DNA from 3 places in the Lysinibacillus sp. FSL K6-4013 genome. Region 3 is predicted to be linked to each of the others. Evidence: riboswitches for the same ligand, from Rfam matches in the RefSeq annotation. Region 3 holds a riboswitch; each other region holds the start of a gene.
What was found. A riboswitch is a leader RNA that binds a small molecule or an ion and turns the genes downstream of it on or off. The one in region 3 is predicted to bind S-adenosylmethionine.
Positions count from the first base shown of each region.

Region 1: linked by a shared signal. The riboswitch ahead of MHB39_RS18180 (methionine ABC transporter ATP-binding protein) and the one ahead of MHB39_RS21555 (cyclase family protein) in region 3 are both predicted to bind S-adenosylmethionine.
Region 2: linked by a shared signal. The riboswitch ahead of MHB39_RS08425 (YezD family protein) and the one ahead of MHB39_RS21555 (cyclase family protein) in region 3 are both predicted to bind S-adenosylmethionine.

Region 1 is NZ_CP152031.1:3,658,674-3,661,816, reverse strand. Features, by position in the region: gene gcvH (glycine cleavage system protein GcvH) at 1-218, shown strand, start outside; gene MHB39_RS18190 (hypothetical protein) at 310-651, shown strand; gene MHB39_RS18185 (thioredoxin family protein) at 666-977, shown strand; SAM riboswitch class I at 1,034-1,137, shown strand; gene MHB39_RS18180 (methionine ABC transporter ATP-binding protein) at 1,220-2,248, shown strand; gene MHB39_RS18175 (methionine ABC transporter permease) at 2,238-2,906, shown strand; gene MHB39_RS18170 (MetQ/NlpA family ABC transporter substrate-binding protein) at 2,975-3,143, shown strand, end outside.
Region 2 is NZ_CP152031.1:1,755,200-1,758,342, reverse strand. Features, by position in the region: gene MHB39_RS08435 (VOC family protein) at 53-838, opposite strand; gene MHB39_RS08430 (flavin reductase family protein) at 988-1,473, shown strand; gene MHB39_RS08425 (YezD family protein) at 1,565-1,720, opposite strand; SAM riboswitch class I at 1,792-1,887, opposite strand; gene MHB39_RS08420 (heparan-alpha-glucosaminide N-acetyltransferase domain-containing protein) at 2,058-3,143, opposite strand, start outside; gene MHB39_RS08415 (TetR/AcrR family transcriptional regulator) at 3,142-3,143, opposite strand, start outside.
Region 3 is NZ_CP152031.1:4,342,721-4,345,863, forward strand. Features, by position in the region: gene MHB39_RS21545 (AraC family transcriptional regulator) at 1-651, shown strand, start outside; gene MHB39_RS21550 (hypothetical protein) at 768-1,172, shown strand; SAM riboswitch class I at 1,254-1,360, shown strand; gene MHB39_RS21555 (cyclase family protein) at 1,448-2,185, shown strand; gene MHB39_RS21560 (DedA family protein) at 2,216-2,812, opposite strand; gene MHB39_RS21565 (Cof-type HAD-IIB family hydrolase) at 2,874-3,143, opposite strand, start outside.

The DNA of each region.
Region 1 (3,143 bases), 680 kb from region 3:
CATTCGGTAGCGTAGAATCAGTAAAAACTGTTTCTGAATTATATGCACCCATCTCAGGTACTGTAGTGGAAGTAAATGCAGATTTAGAAGATAGCCCAGAATTCGTTAATGAATCACCATATGAAAAAGCATGGATGATCGTTGTTGAGCCTGCTGATGCATCAGAAGTCGAAAAACTAATGACAGCAGAGCAATACGAAGAAATGATCGCTGAATAAGACAAGCCATAATCGAAAAACGTCGGCAACTACCGGCGTTTTTTGTTATATAATGACTTATAAGTAGGGATCTCTAAATGGAGGTGGCGTAATGTTCGAGGGAAAATGCTTGATAGTAGAAGGGCGCTCAGATAAGCTACAAATTGAGCCTATTTTGAATGAGAATGTTACAATACTATGTACGAATGGTACAATTGGTGTGCATCAATTAGAAGAACTACTGGATCCCTATGAGGGCTGTGAGCTATTTACTTTTTTTGATGCAGATACTTCAGGCGATAAGCTACGTGCATTAATGGACAGACATTATCCAGAAGCTGAACATCTGCGCACAATGCCAACGTACAAGGAAGTAGAAACAACACCAAGAAAAGTGTTAGCGATGATTTTACTGCGTGCACATTTTTCAATCCATAATGAATATATTTTGTAAGGTTGCGTGAGTAAATGGAAGAATGGTCAACAGAGCAGTGGGAAGCGGCTAAACAGTCGGGAGAGAAAACTGCATTTTATTTATATACACCGATGTGTGGAACGTGTGCAGTGGCATCTAAAATGATGTCCATTATTGAACAATTACTGCCACAGCTACAAATAGGTAAAGCAAATATCAACTTTTTGGAACACATTGCCTATGAGCATCAGATTGAAAGTGTTCCATGTCTACTCATCAGTGATGGCGGAAAAGTGACAGAAAAGATTTATGCCTTTCAATCCGTACCATTTTTATATGAATTGTTAAAAAAATCAATTGACTGAACTTTACTAGCGTGGTAAAGTATCAAATATATTACTAAAACATTAAATATATCGAACTCTTATGAAGAGTGGCGGAGGGAAGTGCCCTATGAAGCCCGGCAACCATCACAATGTGAAAAGGTGCCAAATCACCCAAAGATTTTTCTTTGAAAGATGAGAGAACGGTTTAACGTATAATACGTGACCCCTTCTACTTGTCTGTGAGTGAAGGGGTTTTCTATATGAGAAAAGGAGTATTCGCTATGATCCAGCTTCAAAATATTACAAAGAAATACAAAACAGCAAATGGCGAATTAACGGCAGTCAAAGACGTCAACCTTACTATTAATAAAGGTGAAATTTTTGGCATTATCGGCTATAGTGGCGCAGGTAAAAGCACCATGATTCGTTTACTAAACGGTTTAGAGAAACCAACAGCAGGAACAGTAACGGTGAACAATCAGGAATTTTCATCGATAAAAGGACAAAAGCTTAGAGCAGCTAGACAAAAGGTAAGTATGATTTTCCAGCATTTCAATTTACTTTGGTCGAGAACAGTTGCCGAAAATATAGCTTTCCCTTTAGAAATCGCAGGCTTTCCAAAGGCTCAACGTGAAGCACGTGTGAAGGAATTAATAGCCCTTGTAGGCTTAGAAGGGCGCGATAAGGCATATCCATCTCAGCTTTCTGGTGGACAAAAGCAGCGTGTAGGGATTGCACGTGCATTGGCGAATAATCCAGAGGTTTTACTATGTGATGAGGCGACATCAGCACTTGATCCTGAAACAACGGATGCCATTCTTGATTTACTCGTTGATATAAATGAACGCTTAGGCTTAACAATCGTCCTGATTACCCACGAAATGCATGTCATCCGCAAAATTTGTCATCGTGTAGCGGTGATGGAGGCAGGCGAAATTGTGGAACGTGGTGAGGTATTACAAGTCTTCCAAGCACCACAAGCAGCCATTACCAAAAAGTTTGTATCTCAAATTACAGACACTAAGGAAACACAGGATACGGTAGCACAAATTAAAACAAACTATCCAACTGGACAACTTGTCAAATTAATTTTTGTTGGTGAAAAAACAGAACAGCCTGTCATCTCACATCTTGTGAAACAATTTGATGTAGAAGTAAGTATTGTTCATGGAAACATTTCCCAAACAAAAAATGGTGCCTACGGTACATTAATTGTGCAAATTGATGGCTCAAAGACAAACGTGGCAGAAGCCCTTCGTTATTTAAATACAGTCGAAGTACAAACGGAGGTGATTGCAAATGCTAACTAATCTCTTTCCGAATGTAGACTGGGAAAATATGTGGCAAGCTACGTATGAAACTTTATACATGACAGCTATATCAACGGTTGTGACATTTATTCTTGGGTTAGTCATTGGTATCGTTCTATTTTTAACAAGTCCCAATCAGTTATGGGCAAATAAAATCGTTAACTTTTTAACAGGATCACTCGTTAATATTTTCCGTTCCATTCCATTTATTGTATTAATCATTTTATTAATTCCATTTACGAAGTTTTTACTAGGTACAATTCGAGGTGCCAATGCGGCGTTACCTGCTTTAATTATCGGTGCAGCACCGTTTTATGCTCGTATGGTATTAATTGCGTTACGTGAAATTGATAAAGGTGTTATTGAAGCAGCCCGTTCAATGGGAGCAAAAACTTCTACAATTATTTGGAAAGTATTGGTCCCTGAATCATTACCAGCTTTGATTTCTGGTATCACGGTAACGGCTGTTGCTCTTGTAGGTTATACTGCGATGGCAGGAATTATCGGTGCAGGTGGTCTTGGTAACTTAGCCTTCTTAGACGGCTTCCAGCGAAATCGCCAAGATGTGACATTAATGGCAACTATTTTGATCTTAGTAGTCGTATTTATTATTCAATGGATTGGTGATTTAATTACCGAGAAAATTGATAAACGCTAGCACGGAAATGAGGTTATTCCGGTTTTTACCGCTAACATATTTTAAACAAATAAAAGGGAGTGTCATAAATGAAAAAGTTATTAGCAGGATTATTTTTATCAATACTTGTACTAGCATTAGCAGCTTGCGGTACAGATAAAAAAGAAGATGAAAAATCAGCATCTGGCGATCAAACAGATAGCAAAGAAAGCGTAACATTAAAAGTAGGTGCTTCTAACACACCACACGCAGTTATTT
Region 2 (3,143 bases), 2.2 Mb from region 3:
GATTATTCGGCTTAATGAAGGTCCATGTTAGTTATGTTCCAGCCTTTTTTCATTATCGATTTATCCAATAAAAAGCACCTGGGCAAACTAATGTTTCCTTTGTTCGCTTAGGATCCTTTAATGTCACGCCAAATGGTCCCTCTTTGACATGACCGAGTGTCATTGCCTTCGCACTCTCTTCCTTGTAGAAATCTAACCGCATATTCGGTAGCTGTAGTGACATATACTGCTCATATTGCGTAGGCTCTGGTAGCTGTAGCACCTCTTGCCACAGCTGAACGGTTGCCTGCATGTCCCTGACATAGAATTGGACGGATTCCATCGTTATAGCCTGTTTTACATCAATGGCACCACTTGCCTTTAATTGTGCCAAACGCTCTTCATCTTCCTCCGCCCATTCAATCAAAAATGGAAAATCAATTGGAAGATCTGGCTTACCAAAATGCAGTAGCTTCCATTCTACCACTGTGCCATCTGGTCTTGTTCTGCTACATGCATCTGGCCCATATACTTCATAGCCCAATGCTCGCAAGCGCCGACCCTCTTCCTCAATATTTTTTGTACGCAGGGCAATTCGAGAAAATCCCTGGCGCTCTTGATCACGTTTAAACGTATAATGTAGGGAATATGGGTATTGTGCCGCTTGCTCAAATAAATCACGATCATAAATAGCAATTTGTTCAATATAGCTTAAGCCAAAGTAGCTTAACGTATTATAAGTCCCCCACATCGTGTGCTGCCCACCATTCACTGTATGAACATTTCGTTTATTGAAGAAAACCTTTATATTTTCTGGTGATTCCACTTGATGAACCAGATGATCAAAATATAAAGTCATGGCCATTCCCCTTTCTTTCCCCATTACCTTTACCTATATGTTTGATTAGTTTAAAATTTACTCAAGAAAAGGAGTTACTAGTAGGATATGAAAAAAAGTTTCGTTTACCTACAAACTCCGTTCACTAATTTCATAAAGAGGTGATTTGAATGACAGATTTAGTAGCTGCCTTTAAATTGGCATTAGGTAATTATCCTACAGGCGTAACAGTTGTCACGACATGTCATGACACACAACCTATTGGTTTAACCGTCAATTCCTTTGCATCTGTTTCAATCGACCCGCTCCTTATTTTGTGGTCACTCGATAAAAAATCTCAGCTCCATCCTTATTTCACGGCTGCGCCAAATTTTGCGGTCAATATTTTAGCGAGTGATCAAGAGCATTTATGTACACTTTTTGCTAGTAAAATCCCTGATCGCTTTGCACAAGCACAGTGGTCAACTTCCACTTTAGGACTACCGATTCTACATGATACAGCAGCTAATTTACAATGTAAAACATTTCAGCAAATCGATGCGGGCGACCATACCATTTTTATTGGGCAGGTGGTAGACATTACAAATGCTCAAAAAGAGCCTTTGCTTTATCATCGCCGTCATATCGGTCCCATACCAAAAGGCTTTTATAGCTAGCCTATCACACAAAAAAAGGGCCACTTGTAAGCACAGGATATCCTTCATGCTTATAGGTGGCCATTTGACATAAGTTCTACTGAAATCATTGTTATTTTTTCTGCGGAAATCTTTGCTTTTCAAGCCTATTAATTTGCACAATTACACCATCTTGAATCGTAATATGCACTTCACCAAATTCAAGATTTTGAATCGCCTTCGCAATTGCCTCTAGTTTCTTATCATCTACTTTTACTGACTGAGCCATACGAAACACCCCTTCTTTCTTATTCCTTATTGTTCATAAAGAGGCCAACGCATCAAACTGATTGATAGCCCCTCCTATCTCTCAGACACCATCTGTTGGATTTGGCACCTGTTTTTCGGTTGCCGAGGCTTCATTGGGCCAAGTCCCTCCACCTCTCTTGATAAGAGTACTGCGTTTCTTGAAAATAATTCTATAATTCCGCTATAGGAATGTCAATACAAAATATTAGAAAACCTAGTTGAATACTATGTAATGTGTCATTTAGATTAAAAGACTCCTTATACCTAAAGTATTTTATGCCTAGTCAGTGAGAAATAGATGGCAATCCATTAATTTATTACGAGCTCCATTTCCTCATTATGAATTCAAGTGGGCCTCGATGATGTTTAGCCCTCCACCATACAGAAACAAAGACACATCCTAAAAAGTAACAGCAAGCATACAACATAGAAAAAGCAAGTGTTTGGTTCTCCAGCTTTTGGCAAACAATTAGTATTCCAATGCCTATAAAAACATGGCCAACATAATGCGTTAAAGACATTTGTCCAGTTAAGATTAAAGATTGAATGACTTTATTTTTATATGTCTCTACAAGATAGATGGAGCCCACGATAAGGACAATAGCCGAAGCCGAATTAGATAGGACATACATCATATTTGGTGGAATCGGTCCTGTATCAAATAAATACAATGCACTCTCTACATCCAATAAATGAATGGTTGTCATCTTAATGAATACTGTTGAACAAGCCTCAGTCAAGATGACTAGCAATAAACCAGTCACCAATAAGATTTTTCGTAATGTACGATTTGTTAAATCTAATGTGCCGATTAACATGCCGATCAGAAAAAAACAAATCCAGGGGAAAAGTGGGTGATAGCCATTAAACAGCAAATTTCTAATAAATCCTACTGGTGTCCAAAAATCCAGATACTCTAGTAACACATATGTTGGATGCCAGCCAGCAAGGTAATTAAATTGAATTTGAAGCCATTGTGAAAGGATAAGAATGACACCGATAATAAACATCATCCTTTTCTTAGATTGGGCAATCAACCATGCGGCAACAAACATATACACGCCATAATAATGTAATATATCTCCTGTCCAACCGATCGCATATAGTACTATCCCTATCACGAATAACAAAAGCGACCTCTTCCACAAAATAAGTCGATTCTGACGAAGAAGCATTGGGTCCTTACTCTCTCTAGCCTGACGAGTCATTAAGGCTGTTCCTATTCCTGCTAGCATGACAAATACGGCCGACGCACGCCCCTCAAACATATTTTGTAAGGCAATCAACCGTGTTGAACCATTCGTTGTAGAACCTGTTATGACGCCAAAATTGACAATGAACATACCAAGCATAGCGAGAGCTCTTGCAAAATCAAGACCTTCAATGCGCCGATCATCATTTCT
Region 3 (3,143 bases):
CAAAATAGAGAAATGGATCGACTCCTTTACTATAAGCCAACTTTAATTATGCTAGATTCTGGTGTAGAGCGTTGGGAATCCTTTCCGCATTTAAATGAGGTAGCCCCCGTCTGCCATCTCTCACACCCTGGAGAGAATTGGCAATCTACGTTATTTAAAATTGCAGATCTAACAGGAAAAACCTCCTTGATACAAGACGTAATCCTACAATATGAAGATAAAGTACAACAAGCAAAAGGAATTCTTAGTAAATCCGTTTATGGGCAAAGTGTGGCATTTCTCCGTATTTCAGCCATTGGCATCACTCTATACGCTGGTCCTGAGTGTGGCTATACGGGCCCCATTTTATATCATGACTTAGGTTTAATGCCCCATTCACTAGTATGGAGTATTCCGCCCAATCAACGTAAAGCCCAACTGACATTTGATCGATTGATGCAATTAGATGCCGATCATTTATTTATTACATTTGATAAACAACATTCCATTCATGAGAATGAAGAACGTGCTATTTTAAAAACACCTACTTGGAAAAACCTAGAAGCTGTTAAAACCAACTGTGTCTATGAAGTAGACTTTTTAACATGGATGAATTATGGCATTTTATCACATAGTAAAAAAATTGATGATGTCTTGGATGTACTTGGCTAAAAAGGAAGCTCACTTTAGCTTCCTTTTTAAATGTTTAGGACAAACATTGTATTGTAAATAACACCGAAAGTCGTTTGGCTACATAAGATAAGATATCAGGCTATAGGATAGGAGGAATGATCTTGTATTACAATCCTTATCCGTATTTTGTTCATCCCTATCATTATCCAACATCGCCAATTGCAAATCATTTTGCCGTTAGACCCTTTTCTCAACATCTAGCAATGCCGACCAATAATCCTTTTCCACCTGTCGATACACACAAATTAAAAGCTTCAGCAACACGGATAAAGGCGATGATGCAGCAAGCTCAATTACTTACGGATAAAATAGATAGCTCCCAACAATTCGCACATGATTTAATGAATGCTGCTCAACTTTCAAATAAAACAGAGGTTGAAAAATTAATCACATCAACAGGCATTACGATGAAATTTGAAACGAACTATACACCAGACAGTTTTAGAATACGTCTTATTGATAATGATTGTTGTGGAGTCACCTTGAATTTGAATTGGTGAAAATTCCTAGTGAACTTGTAAACTATAAAAAACTATGCTAAAGTGTTTGTATTGTTATTTCTGAAAATTCTTATATTACTTTTCTTATCAAGAGAGACGGAGGGATTGGCCCGATGAAGTCTCAGCAACCAGCTAAACAGTATGGTGCTAATTCCAATTGGCAAAATGATCAGCCTTGAAGATGAGAAGAACTACCGTTGTTTCAGCAGGAGTCCTCTTCTATAAGGGGACTCCTTTTTATGTACCACTATTTTTAACAGAAAGCAGGGAAATAGATGTCTAATGAACTTTTACAAGCATTGCAATTATTAAAATCGAAACAGTGGGTTGACTTAACACATACATTCGGCCCTAATTCACCACATTTTTTTATGTTTGAGGACGCTAAATTTGAAACGTTATTCTCTCATAAGGATGGCTTCTTCGCCCAACAATTTACGTTCCCCGGTCAATATGGCACACATATCGACCCACCCATTCATTTTGTGCGAGATACTCGCTACTTAGAAGAATTAGAACTAAAAGAGCTTGTTCTCCCCCTTGTTGTCATTGATAAATCACAAGAGGCTGCAAGCAACCATGACTTTGCATTAAGTGTTGAAGATATTCTTGATTTTGAGGACAAGCATGGAGAAATAGAAGCAGGAACATTTGTAGCATTACGTACAGATTGGAGTAAGCGCTGGCCAGATAAAGAAGCTTTCAGTAATAAGGATGCAGATGGACATAACCATATCCCTGGCTGGGGTTTAGAAGCTTTACAGTTTTTACTAAAAGAACGCAAGGTAAGCGCAATTGGTCATGAAACATTCGATACGGACTCTGCCGCCGATTTTCGTAAAAATGGCAAGCTAGATGGTGAATATTTCGTACTTGAACAAGACACCTATCAAATTGAGCTAATGACGAATTTGGACAAGCTACCTGCGAAAGGCGCTATCATCTTCAATATCGTACCTAAGCCAGAAAAAGCATCTGGCTTCCCTGTGCGCTCATTTGCTATTTTGCCATAACATAAAAGTCGGTATAGCGTATACCGACTTTTATGTTTGTCCATTTCTTTTTTTGAATAGAAAGTAAGCAATGAGCATCCCTACAATAAATAAAAGGATAAGATAGATACTATAATGAGTCAGATAGTATCCAACAAATCGCCATTTCTCTCCAAGCATCTTTCCTAATGATATAAATGTGAACGTCCAGATAAATGCCCCTGTATAGGCAAAAAGCGCAAACTTTCTATAAGGATAATTATTAATAGCCGCAATATACGCTGTCAAATGACGTACCCCGGGGATAAAATAGCCAATTAATAATAGGGTAGGTCCTATTTTTGTAAACATCTTTTTCGTAAAGTCAATTTTTTGCTCTGTAATATGAATTTTAGGCCCATATTTCTGCAATAACGGTAAGCCAAAACGATAACCAATATAGTAGCTTAAGGTAATGCCTCCAACCGCACCAATCATTGCACTGACTAAAGCAGGAATATGTTCAAGACTTTCTCGGTAAACACTATAGCCTACATAAGTTAGAAACACCTCATCAGGAAGTGGCACCCCTACAATACCTCCAATTAGAATCACGATAATTCCAAAGTATCCGTAATGTTCAATTAGAGACTGCACGTGATGTGCCATAAATCATCCCACCTAAAATTTATTAAAATTTACCTGCTATATATAGTGTAGCCTCAGCGCTCTAAATGACTTGAAGCTGACGTAAAGCAAAATCGATACCGTTATCAGTAGATTTCTTTGTAACAAAATTGGCAGCACTTTTTAGAGCTGTGCTACCATTCCCCATGGCAATTCCTAATCCTACATACTCCAACATGTCAATATCATTATCCCCATCCCCAAAAGCAATCGCATTCTCAGGGTCGATGTTAAAATGATCCAGTACGGCTTTAATAGCTATTGACTTCGAAACATCCTGCTGTAATACATTCACAATATAAGGATGCCATCG